4 regions of the Priestia sp. FSL P4-0332 genome follow, and region 3 is predicted to be linked to each of the others. Evidence: a T-box and tRNA genes for the amino acid it is inferred to sense, from the RefSeq annotation. Region 3 holds a T-box; the other regions hold tRNA genes.
The links. A T-box is a leader RNA that pairs with one kind of tRNA and senses whether it is charged. The one in region 3 lies ahead of thrS (threonine--tRNA ligase), so its partner is inferred to be a tRNA-Thr.
Positions count from the first base shown of each region.

Region 1: it encodes a tRNA-Thr, which carries the amino acid that the T-box ahead of thrS (threonine--tRNA ligase) is inferred to sense. The anticodon was not compared.
Region 2: it encodes a tRNA-Thr, which carries the amino acid that the T-box ahead of thrS (threonine--tRNA ligase) is inferred to sense. The anticodon was not compared.
Region 4: it encodes a tRNA-Thr, which carries the amino acid that the T-box ahead of thrS (threonine--tRNA ligase) is inferred to sense. The anticodon was not compared.

Region 1 is NZ_JBBOUA010000001.1:157,368-160,998, reverse strand. It holds gene MKY06_RS00955 (aspartyl-phosphate phosphatase Spo0E family protein) at 1-156, shown strand, start outside; gene rocF (arginase) at 239-1,138, opposite strand; tRNA gene MKY06_RS00945 (tRNA-Ala) at 1,302-1,377, opposite strand; tRNA gene MKY06_RS00940 (tRNA-Gly) at 1,399-1,473, opposite strand; tRNA gene MKY06_RS00935 (tRNA-Lys) at 1,483-1,555, opposite strand; tRNA gene MKY06_RS00930 (tRNA-Gln) at 1,560-1,634, opposite strand; tRNA gene MKY06_RS00925 (tRNA-Tyr) at 1,642-1,725, opposite strand; tRNA gene MKY06_RS00920 (tRNA-Thr) at 1,734-1,809, opposite strand; tRNA gene MKY06_RS00915 (tRNA-Val) at 1,814-1,889, opposite strand; tRNA gene MKY06_RS00910 (tRNA-Glu) at 1,913-1,987, opposite strand; tRNA gene MKY06_RS00905 (tRNA-Asn) at 1,991-2,065, opposite strand; rRNA gene rrf (5S ribosomal RNA) at 2,075-2,190, opposite strand; rRNA gene MKY06_RS00895 (23S ribosomal RNA) at 2,300-3,631, opposite strand, start outside.
Region 2 is NZ_JBBOUA010000001.1:4,767,530-4,771,160, reverse strand. It holds rRNA gene MKY06_RS25045 (23S ribosomal RNA) at 1-1,132, shown strand, start outside; rRNA gene rrf (5S ribosomal RNA) at 1,242-1,357, shown strand; tRNA gene MKY06_RS25035 (tRNA-Val) at 1,367-1,442, shown strand; tRNA gene MKY06_RS25030 (tRNA-Thr) at 1,469-1,544, shown strand; tRNA gene MKY06_RS25025 (tRNA-Lys) at 1,553-1,628, shown strand; tRNA gene MKY06_RS25020 (tRNA-Leu) at 1,642-1,723, shown strand; tRNA gene MKY06_RS25015 (tRNA-Gly) at 1,747-1,821, shown strand; tRNA gene MKY06_RS25010 (tRNA-Leu) at 1,836-1,924, shown strand; tRNA gene MKY06_RS25005 (tRNA-Arg) at 1,934-2,010, shown strand; tRNA gene MKY06_RS25000 (tRNA-Pro) at 2,015-2,091, shown strand; tRNA gene MKY06_RS24995 (tRNA-Ala) at 2,097-2,172, shown strand; tRNA gene MKY06_RS24990 (tRNA-Met) at 2,203-2,279, shown strand; tRNA gene MKY06_RS24985 (tRNA-Ser) at 2,307-2,399, shown strand; tRNA gene MKY06_RS24980 (tRNA-Met) at 2,425-2,501, shown strand; tRNA gene MKY06_RS24975 (tRNA-Asp) at 2,506-2,581, shown strand; tRNA gene MKY06_RS24970 (tRNA-Phe) at 2,590-2,665, shown strand; tRNA gene MKY06_RS24965 (tRNA-His) at 2,676-2,751, shown strand; tRNA gene MKY06_RS24960 (tRNA-Gly) at 2,763-2,836, shown strand; tRNA gene MKY06_RS24955 (tRNA-Ile) at 2,843-2,919, shown strand; tRNA gene MKY06_RS24950 (tRNA-Asn) at 2,923-2,997, shown strand; tRNA gene MKY06_RS24945 (tRNA-Ser) at 3,001-3,091, shown strand; tRNA gene MKY06_RS24940 (tRNA-Glu) at 3,112-3,183, shown strand; gene glgB (1,4-alpha-glucan branching protein GlgB) at 3,477-3,631, shown strand, end outside.
Region 3 is NZ_JBBOUA010000001.1:4,615,053-4,618,683, forward strand. It holds gene thrS (threonine--tRNA ligase) at 1-1,768, opposite strand, end outside; T-box leader at 1,813-2,061, opposite strand; gene ytxC (sporulation protein YtxC) at 2,122-2,982, opposite strand; gene dnaI (primosomal protein DnaI) at 3,079-3,631, opposite strand, start outside.
Region 4 is NZ_JBBOUA010000001.1:411,030-414,660, forward strand. It holds rRNA gene MKY06_RS02160 (23S ribosomal RNA) at 1-674, shown strand, start outside; rRNA gene rrf (5S ribosomal RNA) at 783-898, shown strand; tRNA gene MKY06_RS02170 (tRNA-Asn) at 908-982, shown strand; tRNA gene MKY06_RS02175 (tRNA-Ser) at 986-1,077, shown strand; tRNA gene MKY06_RS02180 (tRNA-Glu) at 1,099-1,173, shown strand; tRNA gene MKY06_RS02185 (tRNA-Val) at 1,197-1,272, shown strand; tRNA gene MKY06_RS02190 (tRNA-Met) at 1,284-1,360, shown strand; tRNA gene MKY06_RS02195 (tRNA-Asp) at 1,364-1,439, shown strand; tRNA gene MKY06_RS02200 (tRNA-Phe) at 1,455-1,530, shown strand; tRNA gene MKY06_RS02205 (tRNA-Thr) at 1,556-1,631, shown strand; tRNA gene MKY06_RS02210 (tRNA-Tyr) at 1,642-1,725, shown strand; tRNA gene MKY06_RS02215 (tRNA-Trp) at 1,731-1,804, shown strand; tRNA gene MKY06_RS02220 (tRNA-His) at 1,835-1,910, shown strand; tRNA gene MKY06_RS02225 (tRNA-Gln) at 1,939-2,013, shown strand; tRNA gene MKY06_RS02230 (tRNA-Gly) at 2,019-2,093, shown strand; tRNA gene MKY06_RS02235 (tRNA-Cys) at 2,126-2,199, shown strand; tRNA gene MKY06_RS02240 (tRNA-Leu) at 2,214-2,302, shown strand; tRNA gene MKY06_RS02245 (tRNA-Leu) at 2,333-2,414, shown strand; tRNA gene MKY06_RS02250 (tRNA-Gly) at 2,487-2,560, shown strand; gene MKY06_RS02255 (B3/B4 domain-containing protein) at 2,676-3,341, opposite strand; gene queG (tRNA epoxyqueuosine(34) reductase QueG) at 3,471-3,631, shown strand, end outside.

The sequences.
Region 1 (3,631 bases), 4.5 Mb from region 3:
CATACAAAAGAGAACCTTTTGAATCAAATTGAAGAATGTAGAAATAACATGGTCACTCTTGCAGCAGAAAACCCTTTATCATCACTAACAGTAGTGAGAGTAAGTTCAGAGCTAGATGGTTTATTAAATGAATATGAAAAGTTTTTCTCTATATAAAGAAGCTCTCGAATCCGAACTAAGAGCTTCTTTTTTTTATCTTCATATATATTTCATGTACCTTTTGGTAGGTACTAATGTTTTATACTAATTTCTCTCCTAAAAGTGAGCCCATTAATGCAACAGCTACGGTAGCTGTTTTATTCCGTTCATCTAAAATAGGATTTACTTCCACAAACTCAGCAGAAGTGATTAGCTGAGATTCTGCTAACATCTCCATAGCTAAATGACTTTCTCTGTAGCTTATTCCACCGATAACTGGCGTTCCTACTCCAGGTGCATCATGTGGATCCAATCCATCTAAATCGAGTGATAGATGAACGCCATCTGTTTTATCACGCAAATATAAAATTGTTTCTTCCATTACTTTTGTCATACCCATTCGATCTATCTCATGCATCGTATACACTTTAATCCCTTTTTCCTTTATTAACTCTTTTTCTCCTTCATCTAAAGAACGTGCTCCGATAATCACAATATTTTCCGGCTTGACTTTAGGTGTATAACCACCAATTCGAGTCAATGCGTCGTCTCCTATACCTATACTTGCCGCCAATGGCATACCGTGAATATTTCCTGAAGGAGACGTATCTGCTGTATTCAAATCTCCGTGTGCATCATACCAAATCACGCCCAAGTTTTTATAATGACGACTTACTCCTGCTAGTGTTCCGATAGCGATGCTGTGATCTCCCCCCAGTACTAAAGGAAACCTTTTATTTGTAATAACATCACTTACGGTCTGAGCAAGCCTCTCGCTAGCATCTGCTACAGCTTTTAAATTCTTTAAGTTTGTATTTTCATCACTATGTACTCGTTCAGCTAAGGCAATTTCAATATTCCCTTTATCTTCTACACTATATCCAATATTCTCGATGCGTTCAATAACACCTGCATATCGTATCGCACTTGGCCCCATATCGACCCCTCGGCGAGTTTGACCTAAATCCATTGGTACTCCAATAATTGAAAGCTTATTCATAATATGTCCCCCCATCACAAATGTTGCTACTCTCCTATTGTAACGGCTAAATGAGCGATGGCTCAACTCGACACTTTTTTGAATATATATACAATTCTAATTTGTAGAAACTACATAAAAAAACCTTTAAGCAATTTGCTTAAAGGTTGTATGTTTATATGTATGGTGGAGCCTAGCGGGATCGAACCGCTGACCTCCTGCGTGCAAGGCAGGCGCTCTCCCAGCTGAGCTAAGGCCCCAATATCTTTTTTATATAGAAATGGAGCGGAAGACGAGGTTCGAACTCGCGACCCCCACCTTGGCAAGGTGGTGTTCTACCACTGAACTACTTCCGCTTATTAAAATGAGCCATGAAGGACTCGAACCTTCGACCCTCTGATTAAAAGTCAGATGCTCTACCAACTGAGCTAATGGCTCTCTATGGCTGGGCTAGCTGGATTCGAACCAACGCATGACGGAATCAAAATCCGTTGCCTTACCGCTTGGCGATAGCCCAATAAAAATGGTGGAGGGGGGCAGATTCGAACTGCCGAACCCGAAGGAGCGGATTTACAGTCCGCCGCGTTTAGCCACTTCGCTACCCCTCCAATATAAATGGTGCCGGCAAGAGGACTTGAACCCCCAACCTACTGATTACAAGTCAGTTGCTCTACCAGTTGAGCTACACCGGCACGGTGGTGGAGGATGACGGGATCGAACCGCCGACCCCCTGCTTGTAAGGCAGGTGCTCTCCCAGCTGAGCTAATCCTCCACTATTATGTAGATAAAAATAAATGGTGACCCGTACGGGATTCGAACCCGTGTTACCGCCGTGAAAGGGCGGTGTCTTAACCGCTTGACCAACGGGCCAGTTGGCTCCACAGGTAGGACTCGAACCTACGACCGATCGGTTAACAGCCGATAGCTCTACCACTGAGCTACTGTGGAATAATAAAAGCCTGGCAACGTCCTACTCTCACAGGGACAAAGTCCCAACTACCATTGGCGCTAAAGAGCTTAACTTCCGTGTTCGGTATGGGAACGGGTGTGACCTCTTCGCTATCGCCACCAGACATATTATATTATACATGATTTCCAAAAGAAAGCAAGACTTTTTTAAAAAGTTTTGTTCTCTCAAAACTAGGTAACAGTTTGCTGAGTAAAGCTTACGCTTTTAAAGTTTTGGTTAAGTCCTCGATCGATTAGTATCAGTCAGCTACACATGTCGCCACGCTTCCACCTCTGACCTATCAACCTGATCATCTTTCAGGGATCTTACTAGCTTGCGCTATGGGAAATCTCATCTTGAGGGGGGCTTCATGCTTAGATGCTTTCAGCACTTATCCCGTCCACACATAGCTACCCAGCGATGCCTTTGGCAAGACAACTGGTACACCAGCGGTGTGTCCATCCCGGTCCTCTCGTACTAAGGACAGCTCCTCTCAAATTTCCTACGCCCACGACGGATAGGGACCGAACTGTCTCACGACGTTCTGAACCCAGCTCGCGTACCGCTTTAATGGGCGAACAGCCCAACCCTTGGGACCGACTACAGCCCCAGGATGCGATGAGCCGACATCGAGGTGCCAAACCTCCCCGTCGATGTGGACTCTTGGGGGAGATAAGCCTGTTATCCCCGGGGTAGCTTTTATCCGTTGAGCGATGGCCCTTCCATGCGGAACCACCGGATCACTAAGCCCGACTTTCGTCCCTGCTCGACTTGTAGGTCTCGCAGTCAAGCTCCCTTGTGCCTTTACACTCTACGAATGATTTCCAACCATTCTGAGGGAACCTTTGGGCGCCTCCGTTACATTTTAGGAGGCGACCGCCCCAGTCAAACTGCCCACCTGACACTGTCTCCCGGCCCGATCAGGGCCGCGGGTTAGAATTTCAATACAGCCAGGGTAGTATCCCACCGACGCCTCCACCGAAGCTAGCGCTCCGGCTTCTCAGGCTCCTACCTATCCTGTACAAGCTGTACCAAAATTCAATATCAGGCTACAGTAAAGCTCCACGGGGTCTTTCCGTCCTGTCGCGGGTAACCTGCATCTTCACAGGTACTATAATTTCACCGAGTCTCTCGTTGAGACAGTGCCCAGATCGTTACGCCTTTCGTGCGGGTCGGAACTTACCCGACAAGGAATTTCGCTACCTTAGGACCGTTATAGTTACGGCCGCCGTTTACTGGGGCTTCGATTCAGAGCTTCTCCCAAAGGATAACCCCTCCTCTTAACCTTCCAGCACCGGGCAGGCGTCAGCCCCTATACTTCGCCTTGCGGCTTCGCAGAGACCTGTGTTTTTGCTAAACAGTCGCCTGGGCCTATTCACTGCGGCTCTCTCGGGCTATACACCCTACCAGAGCACCCCTTCTCCCGAAGTTACGGGGTCATTTTGCCGAGTTCCTTAACGAGAGTTCTCTCGATCACCTTAGGATTCTCTCCTCGCCTACCTGTGTCGGTTTGCGGTACGGGCACCTCCCGCCTCGCTAGAGGCTTTTCTTGGCAGTGTGGAATC
Region 2 (3,631 bases), 150 kb from region 3:
GCGACTGTTTAGCAAAAACACAGGTCTCTGCGAAGCCGCAAGGCGAAGTATAGGGGCTGACGCCTGCCCGGTGCTGGAAGGTTAAGAGGAGGGGTTATCCTTTGGGAGAAGCTCTGAATCGAAGCCCCAGTAAACGGCGGCCGTAACTATAACGGTCCTAAGGTAGCGAAATTCCTTGTCGGGTAAGTTCCGACCCGCACGAAAGGCGTAACGATCTGGGCACTGTCTCAACGAGAGACTCGGTGAAATTATAGTACCTGTGAAGATGCAGGTTACCCGCGACAGGACGGAAAGACCCCGTGGAGCTTTACTGTAGCCTGATATTGAATTTTGGTACAGCTTGTACAGGATAGGTAGGAGCCTGAGAAGCCGGAGCGCTAGCTTCGGTGGAGGCGTCGGTGGGATACTACCCTGGCTGTATTGAAATTCTAACCCGCGGCCCTGATCGGGCCGGGAGACAGTGTCAGGTGGGCAGTTTGACTGGGGCGGTCGCCTCCTAAAATGTAACGGAGGCGCCCAAAGGTTCCCTCAGAATGGTTGGAAATCATTCGTAGAGTGTAAAGGCACAAGGGAGCTTGACTGCGAGACCTACAAGTCGAGCAGGGACGAAAGTCGGGCTTAGTGATCCGGTGGTTCCGCATGGAAGGGCCATCGCTCAACGGATAAAAGCTACCCCGGGGATAACAGGCTTATCTCCCCCAAGAGTCCACATCGACGGGGAGGTTTGGCACCTCGATGTCGGCTCATCGCATCCTGGGGCTGTAGTCGGTCCCAAGGGTTGGGCTGTTCGCCCATTAAAGCGGTACGCGAGCTGGGTTCAGAACGTCGTGAGACAGTTCGGTCCCTATCCGTCGTGGGCGTAGGAAATTTGAGAGGAGCTGTCCTTAGTACGAGAGGACCGGGATGGACACACCGCTGGTGTACCAGTTGTCTTGCCAAAGGCATCGCTGGGTAGCTATGTGTGGACGGGATAAGTGCTGAAAGCATCTAAGCATGAAGCCCCCCTCAAGATGAGATTTCCCATAGCGCAAGCTAGTAAGATCCCTGAAAGATGATCAGGTTGATAGGTCAGAGGTGGAAGCGTGGCGACATGTGTAGCTGACTGATACTAATCGATCGAGGACTTAACCAAACTTTAAAAGCGTAAGCTTTACTCAGCAAGCTGTTATCTAGTTTTGAAAGAATAAATCTTTCGAAAAAAAGTATTGCTTTCTTTATAAAATAGTGTATAATATAATATGTCTGGTGGCGATAGCGAAGAGGTCACACCCGTTCCCATACCGAACACGGAAGTTAAGCTCTTTAGCGCCAATGGTAGTTGGGACTTTGTCCCTGTGAGAGTAGGACGTTGCCAGGCTTATATATCGGAGGATTAGCTCAGCTGGGAGAGCACCTGCCTTACAAGCAGGGGGTCGGCGGTTCGATCCCGTCATCCTCCACCATCGACTATTTAAGTCAGAGATTGCACGCCGGTGTAGCTCAATTGGTAGAGCAACTGACTTGTAATCAGTAGGTTGGGGGTTCAAGTCCTCTTGCCGGCACCATTTTTTTCGAGCCATTAGCTCAGTTGGTAGAGCATCTGACTTTTAATCAGAGGGTCGAAGGTTCGAGTCCTTCATGGCTCACCATTTATATTCACACGCGGGTGTGGCGGAATTGGCAGACGCGCTAGACTTAGGATCTAGTGTCTTACGACGTGGGGGTTCAAGTCCCTTCACCCGCATCTTTCATTAATTTCATATATGCGCGGAAGTAGTTCAGTGGTAGAACACCACCTTGCCAAGGTGGGGGTCGCGAGTTCGAACCTCGTCTTCCGCTCCACATATATAAGTCCTGCCGGGGTGGTGGAATTGGCAGACACACAGGACTTAAAATCCTGCGGTAGGTGACTACCGTGCCGGTTCAAGTCCGGCCCTCGGCACCATTTTAATAAGCGCCCGTAGCTCAATTGGATAGAGCGTTTGACTACGGATCAAAAGGTTAGGGGTTCGACTCCTCTCGGGCGCGCCATAAACGGGAAGTAGCTCAGCTTGGTAGAGCACTTGGTTTGGGACCAAGGGGTCGCAGGTTCGAATCCTGTCTTCCCGACCATTTAAGGGGCCTTAGCTCAGCTGGGAGAGCGCCTGCCTTGCACGCAGGAGGTCAGCGGTTCGATCCCGCTAGGCTCCACCAATTAAACTGAATAATTGTAACGAATAATATGGCGGTGTAGCTCAGCTGGCTAGAGCGTACGGTTCATACCCGTGAGGTCGTGGGTTCGACTCCCTCCGCCGCTACCATATAAGTTACATTTGTTATAAATATACGGAGGAATACCCAAGTCCGGCTGAAGGGATCGGTCTTGAAAACCGACAGGGGTGTTAAAGCCCGCGGGGGTTCGAATCCCTCTTCCTCCGCCATTTATTTATATCATATTCATATCATCGCGGGGTGGAGCAGTTCGGTAGCTCGTCGGGCTCATAACCCGAAGGTCGCAGGTTCAAATCCTGTCCCCGCAACCAAAGTGGTCCCGTGGTGTAGCGGTTAACATGCCTGCCTGTCACGCAGGAGATCGCGGGTTCGATTCCCGTCGGGACCGCCATTTTGTTTGGCTCGGTAGCTCAGTTGGTAGAGCAAAGGACTGAAAATCCTTGTGTCGGCGGTTCGATTCCGTCCCGAGCCACCATTTTAAGACGGCGATTGTGGCGAAGTGGTTAACGCACCGGATTGTGGTTCCGGCATTCGTGGGTTCGATTCCCATCAGTCGCCCCATCTTAAGTAACGCGGGTGTAGTTTAGTGGTAAAACCTCAGCCTTCCAAGCTGATGTCGTGAGTTCGATTCTCATCACCCGCTCCAAATGAAGGGCCTATAGCTCAGCTGGTTAGAGCGCACGCCTGATAAGCGTGAGGTCGGTGGTTCGAGTCCACTTAGGCCCACCATATTCCACAGTAGCTCAGTGGTAGAGCTATCGGCTGTTAACCGATCGGTCGTAGGTTCGAGTCCTACCTGTGGAGCCATATGGAGAAGTACTCAAGTGGCTGAAGAGGCGCCCCTGCTAAGGGTGTAGGTCGTGTAAGCGGCGCGAGGGTTCAAATCCCTCCTTCTCCGCCAGTCGTTTTAAATTTAAATATGGCCCGTTGGTCAAGCGGTTAAGACACCGCCCTTTCACGGCGGTAACACGGGTTCGAATCCCGTACGGGTCATCTCAAAAAGGTTTGCATACATGCAAACCTTTTTTATTTGCGCTTTTTTAAAGATTAAGTAAACAGAAATAATAGTTAGGAATAATTACCATGAATTTTCAGAATAAAAAGTAAGTTTTAAGCAGGATTTTCCCTATATCATATGGAATTATTCATAAAGTAATAAAGTATGAAGAGTATGGGATAAAGAGTAATTTAAAAGAACATTTATTCTATTATATTTGTAGAAAAGGTTTATGTTTTTACTGTAAAAGGGAATGAGTGGTAAGAAGCGTATATTATGTGCGTATATTATGTTTGAAGTTAAAGGGGTGGCAAAAGTGAATCTAGCGGTTCAGCCTACTGAATTTGATGTTCATTTGTATCACGAAGGAAACTTATTTCGCAGTTACTCTATTTTCGGTGCGCATCAGGTAACGGTAGAAGGAATTGAAGGCGTACGATTTTG
Region 3 (3,631 bases):
CAAGTTCCACACGAATACCCGCCAGCTGAAGCTGTTCTTGCACTTCTTTTGCATACTCAAGGTGAACGGTAGGTGATACCGGAATCACTTGAACTTGTACAGGTGCTAACCACGTTGGGAAAGCTCCTTTGTATTCTTCGATTAAGAAAGCTACAAAACGTTCCATTGTTGACACCACGCCGCGGTGAATAACAACCGGTCGATGTTGTTTTCCGTCTTCTCCTACATACGTTAAATCAAATCGTTCAGGAAGTAAGAAATCCAATTGAACCGTAGATAGCGTCTCTTCTTTACCAAGAGCTGTTTTAACTTGAACGTCTAGTTTTGGACCGTAGAATGCCGCTTCTCCTTCAGCTTCATAATAATCAAGGTCAAGCTCATCCATCGCGTCTTTTAACATGCTTTGTGCTTTTTCCCACATTGCATCATCATCAAAGTATTTTTCTGTATCTGCAGGGTCACGGTAAGATAGACGGAATGAATAATTTTCAAATCCAAAATCTTTATAAACCGCTTCAACTAAGCGAACTACACGAATAAATTCTTCTTTGATTTGGTCGGGACGTACAAAGATATGCGCATCATTTAGTGTCATGCCTCGAACACGCTGAAGTCCTGATAATGCTCCTGACATTTCGTAGCGGTGCATCGTTCCAAGCTCAGCAATACGGATTGGAAGCTCACGATAGCTGTGAATACCTTGTTTGTAAACCATCATGTGATGAGGACAGTTCATCGGACGAAGAACCAGGTCTTCGTTATCCATTTCCATTGCAGGGAACATGTCATCTTGGTAGTGCTCCCAGTGACCAGACGTTTTGTAAAGTTCTACACTTCCGAGCACTGGAGTGTAAACGTGCTGATAACCAAGGCTTACTTCTTTATCTACGATATAACGCTCGATAATACGGCGGATCGTCGCACCTTTTGGAAGCCATAAAGGCAGACCTTGTCCTACTTTTTGAGAATTTGTAAATAAGTTTAGCTCTTTACCAAGTTTACGGTGGTCACGTTCTTTTGCTTCTTCAAGAAGACGAAGATGCTCGTCTAAATCTGCTTTTGTAAAGAATGCTGTACCGTAAATACGCTGCAGCATTTGATTATCGCTGTCTCCGCGCCAATAAGCACCCGCCACGCTTAATAGTTTAAATTCTTTAATTTTGCCTGTTGACGGCACGTGCACGCCTCGGCAAAGGTCAAAGAATTCGCCTTGTTGGTAAATCGTAACCTTTTCACCTGCTGGAATCGCATCGATCAATTCAAGCTTTAGTTCATCGCCAACTTCTTTAAAAAGTTGAATGGCTTCTTCACGAGAAACTTCTTTTCGTTCAATTTCAATATTTGAATTAACGATTTTTTTCATTTCTTTTTCAATTTTACCTAAATCTTCAGGAGTAATTGATTCTTCCATATCGATGTCATAGTAAAAACCGTTTTCGATAACCGGCCCTACACCTAGCTGTACTTTTGTATCTTTGTACAAACGTTTGATTGCTTGAGCCATTAAATGCGCTGTACTGTGACGCATAATTTCAAGCGCTTCAGGAGCATCTTGCGTAATGATTTCAAGACTGCCATCTTGTTCAATTGGCGTACGTAAATCCAGCAGCTCGCCGTTTACTTTGCCTGCTAATGCTTTCTTCTTTAATCCCGGGCTAATAGAAGCCGCAATATCTTCTGTTGATGATCCTTTTGAATACTCTTTAACAGCTCCATCAGGAAATGTCATTTTGATTACTTCTGACACAACTTTCCACTCCTTTAACATAACTGAATAAACTTTTTGTAAAAACAAAAAACTCGTCCCTTATCAAAAGGGACGAGTTGTGTATACACGCGGTACCACCCTTGTTTCCTCTTCGTATCTTGGATAACCCAAAGAACCCGAAGCGGCTCGAGGTTTTATAACGGAAATTCCGTCAGTAATTACTAGAGGCTCTGCTCGTTTACTACTGAAGTTTAGAGGTGGTAAGAATATATTCCGTGTTAGGAGATTTTCAGCCTGGATCTCCCTCTCTACAAACCGTAAATATACACTCATGTCCTCATCATAACTTGTAACATATAGCTGTTTTTCAATATGCATTTATTATATTCATTTTCAAAATAGAAATCAACCTTTCACGTTATATTTTGCTTTTGATCAAACGGAAATTCATTTTTTTCGTATAACATAACTTTTTCTTGGAAGATATTTTGAATGGTATAAACAAAATCATGATCATGCTGGTCGCTATACAGATGAATAGCAGCTGGAGATAAACTTAGCAAAGGCGCGATAATAGTTGAGTCTATGTATAATGATTCTTGTTCAGATAAAAAGGCCTCTGCTAGAGCTGCACATTCACGTTCAGGAACATATCTACTATTGTGGTCGTACAACACAAACTTGTTTTTATTCAAGTGCATTACATACACATCGCCTGTAGATAACTGTCTTTCATTAGCTGCTTGACGCAGCTGATGAATAAGAATTTGATAGTCTTGTTCAAGCTTATATTCATCAATCGCCAGCTCGGCATAATAGCGCAGCCGCTCTTGATATTCTTTTAAGCGGAATTGGAGAAAAGACTCAAAGGTGAATGTTACATTATGAATGAAGAAGTCTTGAAGAGCCTGGCGGATAAGTAATTCTCTTGGAAGAGAAAATGTTTTTTGCGGAATTTCGCCTCTCTCTCCTTCCATAATCCCCCCCATAATTTGAAGCAGCAAATCTTGCTCTTCCTCTTCTGAATAGAAAAATTGTTCTTTTAATATGTTTACCATCATCTTTTTTTCTTTCTTTTTTAAAATTACGTGGGTTAATACCGGTATCACCATGTCTTGTAAAACGGCCTCTCTATTGTATGTCTCATCAATGACTAAAAGCTGATTATTCACCAGCTTCAAGCACTGTGAACCATACGATAAAGCGCTTCGCTTCGCGCATAAAGACTCATATACAACGACTGCGTCTTCTACATATTTAAAGAATATTTTCATTCCTCATAGCCCCCCTTTGGACACGCTTTATTAATGTATATGGGGCAACATGCAAAAAAATGAGCAAGTCGTTACAAGAAATGTAAAACGACCTGCTCATCTATTTCGTTTATTCTCTCCATTCATTTCAACAGGAATGGCTAGAGACTTAATTCGTTCCATGACACGAGCGGCTTTGAGCTCTTCCTGCTCGCCTCTTTGGGTATAAGTCAAATGATGTTGAAGCTCTTTAAAATTTAAATTCGAGCTGAAAAATGTCGGCAAATTTTCGAGCATACGGAATTGTAAAATGGTTCCGAGCACATCGTCTCGCATCCAGCTCGTTACGGATTCTGCTCCGAGATCATCAAGCATAAGAACCGGTACTTTTTTGACATACTCTATTTTCTCATTGAAACTTTGATCTTGAAACGAACCTTTTAACTCACGCAAAAACTCCGGGACATACAGAATGGTAGATTTCACTTTCTTTTCGGCTAACGCATTGGCAATTGCTCCAAGAAAATACGTTTTCCCCACACCAAACGAACCGTGTAAATATAAAGCTTTCATTTTCTTATTTGGCTCATATTCTCGCACAAAATCTCTTACTAGTTTAATGGCTTCAAATCTTCCCTGCTCAATTTCAATATCAGACATTGTTGCCTGT
Region 4 (3,631 bases), 4.2 Mb from region 3:
CAGTGTCAGGTGGGCAGTTTGACTGGGGCGGTCGCCTCCTAAAATGTAACGGAGGCGCCCAAAGGTTCCCTCAGAATGGTTGGAAATCATTCGTAGAGTGTAAAGGCACAAGGGAGCTTGACTGCGAGACCTACAAGTCGAGCAGGGACGAAAGTCGGGCTTAGTGATCCGGTGGTTCCGCATGGAAGGGCCATCGCTCAACGGATAAAAGCTACCCCGGGGATAACAGGCTTATCTCCCCCAAGAGTCCACATCGACGGGGAGGTTTGGCACCTCGATGTCGGCTCATCGCATCCTGGGGCTGTAGTCGGTCCCAAGGGTTGGGCTGTTCGCCCATTAAAGCGGTACGCGAGCTGGGTTCAGAACGTCGTGAGACAGTTCGGTCCCTATCCGTCGTGGGCGTAGGAAATTTGAGAGGAGCTGTCCTTAGTACGAGAGGACCGGGATGGACACACCGCTGGTGTACCAGTTGTCTTGCCAAAGGCATCGCTGGGTAGCTATGTGTGGACGGGATAAGTGCTGAAAGCATCTAAGCATGAAGCCCCCCTCAAGATGAGATTTCCCATAGCGCAAGCTAGTAAGATCCCTGAAAGATGATCAGGTTGATAGGTCAGAGGTGGAAGCGTGGCGACATGTGTAGCTGACTGATACTAATCGATCGAGGACTTAACCAAACTTTAAAAGCGTAAGCTTTACTCAGCAAACTGTTACCTAGTTTTGAGAGAACAAAACTTTTCAAAAAAGTCTTGCTTTCTTTTGGAAATCATGTATAATATAATATGTCTGGTGGCGATAGCGAAGAGGTCACACCCGTTCCCATACCGAACACGGAAGTTAAGCTCTTTAGCGCCAATGGTAGTTGGGACTTTGTCCCTGTGAGAGTAGGACGTTGCCAGGCTGTTATTATTCCACAGTAGCTCAGTGGTAGAGCTATCGGCTGTTAACCGATCGGTCGTAGGTTCGAGTCCTACCTGTGGAGCCATTTGGAGAGCTGTCCGAGTGGCCGAAGGAGCACGATTGGAAATCGTGTAGGCGGTTAACGCTGTCTCAAGGGTTCAAATCCCTTGCTCTCCGCCATTTTTATTTAATTAGCACAGTGGCCCGTTGGTCAAGCGGTTAAGACACCGCCCTTTCACGGCGGTAACACGGGTTCGAATCCCGTACGGGTCACCATTTATTTTTATCTACATAATAGTGGAGGATTAGCTCAGCTGGGAGAGCACCTGCCTTACAAGCAGGGGGTCGGCGGTTCGATCCCGTCATCCTCCACCATATATTATCATCGCGGGGTGGAGCAGTTCGGTAGCTCGTCGGGCTCATAACCCGAAGGTCGCAGGTTCAAATCCTGTCCCCGCAACCAAGTGGTCCCGTGGTGTAGCGGTTAACATGCCTGCCTGTCACGCAGGAGATCGCGGGTTCGATTCCCGTCGGGACCGCCATTTTAAATTTAATAAGGCTCGGTAGCTCAGTTGGTAGAGCAAAGGACTGAAAATCCTTGTGTCGGCGGTTCGATTCCGTCCCGAGCCACCATTTTAAAAACATTTGTTTTTAAAATGCCGGTGTAGCTCAACTGGTAGAGCAACTGACTTGTAATCAGTAGGTTGGGGGTTCAAGTCCTCTTGCCGGCACCACAGTTATTGTGGAGGGGTAGCGAAGTGGCTAAACGCGGCGGACTGTAAATCCGCTCCTTCGGGTTCGGCAGTTCGAATCTGCCCCCCTCCACCATTTACAGGGGCATAGTTTAAAGGTAGAACTACGGTCTCCAAAACCGTCAGTGTGGGTTCGATTCCTACTGCCCCTGCCAATTATAAAAATAACATTGCATATATACGTGGCGATTGTGGCGAAGTGGTTAACGCACCGGATTGTGGTTCCGGCATTCGTGGGTTCGATTCCCATCAGTCGCCCCATTTATAAATGATATGCATATTTCAATATTGGGCTATCGCCAAGCGGTAAGGCAACGGATTTTGATTCCGTCATGCGTTGGTTCGAATCCAGCTAGCCCAGCCATATATGCGGAAGTAGTTCAGTGGTAGAACACCACCTTGCCAAGGTGGGGGTCGCGAGTTCGAACCTCGTCTTCCGCTCCAATTTTAATAAAGTTATTTAGTCTTGAGTAAATGGCGGCATAGCCAAGTGGTAAGGCAGAGGTCTGCAAAACCTTTATCACCGGTTCAAATCCGGTTGCCGCCTCCATTTATTTACAAGCTGCCGGGGTGGTGGAATTGGCAGACACACAGGACTTAAAATCCTGCGGTAGGTGACTACCGTGCCGGTTCAAGTCCGGCCCTCGGCACCATTTATAATTTTAACTTGCCTTTTTTATTTTGCCGATGTGGCGGAATTGGCAGACGCGCACGACTCAAAATCGTGTTCCTTCGGGAGTGTCGGTTCGACCCCGACCATCGGTACTTTAGCTTTATTTGACAGGATGATTCCTGTTTTTATTTTTACTTATCGGTCGACAAATTTTGATAATATTTGCGGGTGTAGTTTAGTGGTAAAACCTCAGCCTTCCAAGCTGATGTCGTGAGTTCGATTCTCATCACCCGCTCCATACATATTGTTATCACAACGCAGTGTCTCGCTTTCAAAGCTGAGATGTTGCGTTTTTTATTTTTAACGTAAATATAGCGTCTATCTTTTCAAGATAGACGCTATATTTACGTACATCAGTTAATGACTTGATAGGTTGCTTCGCCGCCGTGAATTTGAATGAACATGTCACTTAGGGATTTAGTTAGTTTATAAGCCTGTTCTTCTGAAAGTGAAGGCTTTAAATAAATGAACTGTACAGCTTGTGTTGTCTTTTCAGTTACGTACGCTCGGTTAGAATCGACATAAGGGCTTCCGAAAGCTCCTAGGGCATCTTTTGAAATGATTTTATTTTCTAAAGAAATATTACGTTCATTTAGAGCTTCATAAGACTCTTCTTTTTTACCGATAGTAAATTCGATGGGGCCTTCTAAATTAGAGGAATCATAAATTCCAATTGGGACTTCATATTGCAATGAAAAAAAGTTATTAATGTCCACAGCAGAATTGATAGAAGGCAAATACGTTTGTTTTCCTATTCTTCTAATTAAAGCTTCTATAGAAGGACGGTATTTACTTGGATCAGTTCCAAATGTTTTGAAAAGCTTTCTCCACTCGCTAACACCTTCGAATTCTGTTACTTTTTTTGACTCAAGGTCGAAATAAATGGATTCTTGAAAGAGGCGCAGACGTCCTTTTAGCATTTGAGGAGAATCACCAACTTCAATATTTTTATACTGAATGATTCCCATTTTAAAAGAAGGGCAAAGCTGTTTAATAGCGGGCGATAATGTAAAGTTCATTTTTTTGATCCTTTCTATTATAATTAGTATTTGTTCGTTTATAGATACCATCCTATCATTTCATTGAGCGAGAAAACAGTTCAATGCATGAATATATAGAATTTCTTAGAAAGGAGGCCATTACTCACTATGAATGCGTATCAGTTGAAGGAAGAAATTATTTCATACAGCAAAGAGATTGGAATCGATAAGATTGGATTTGCGAGTGCTTCTATGTTTGATGAGTTAAAGAATCGATTGTTAGCACAGCAAGAGTTAGGTTATGCTTCAGGGTTTGAAGAACCTGATAT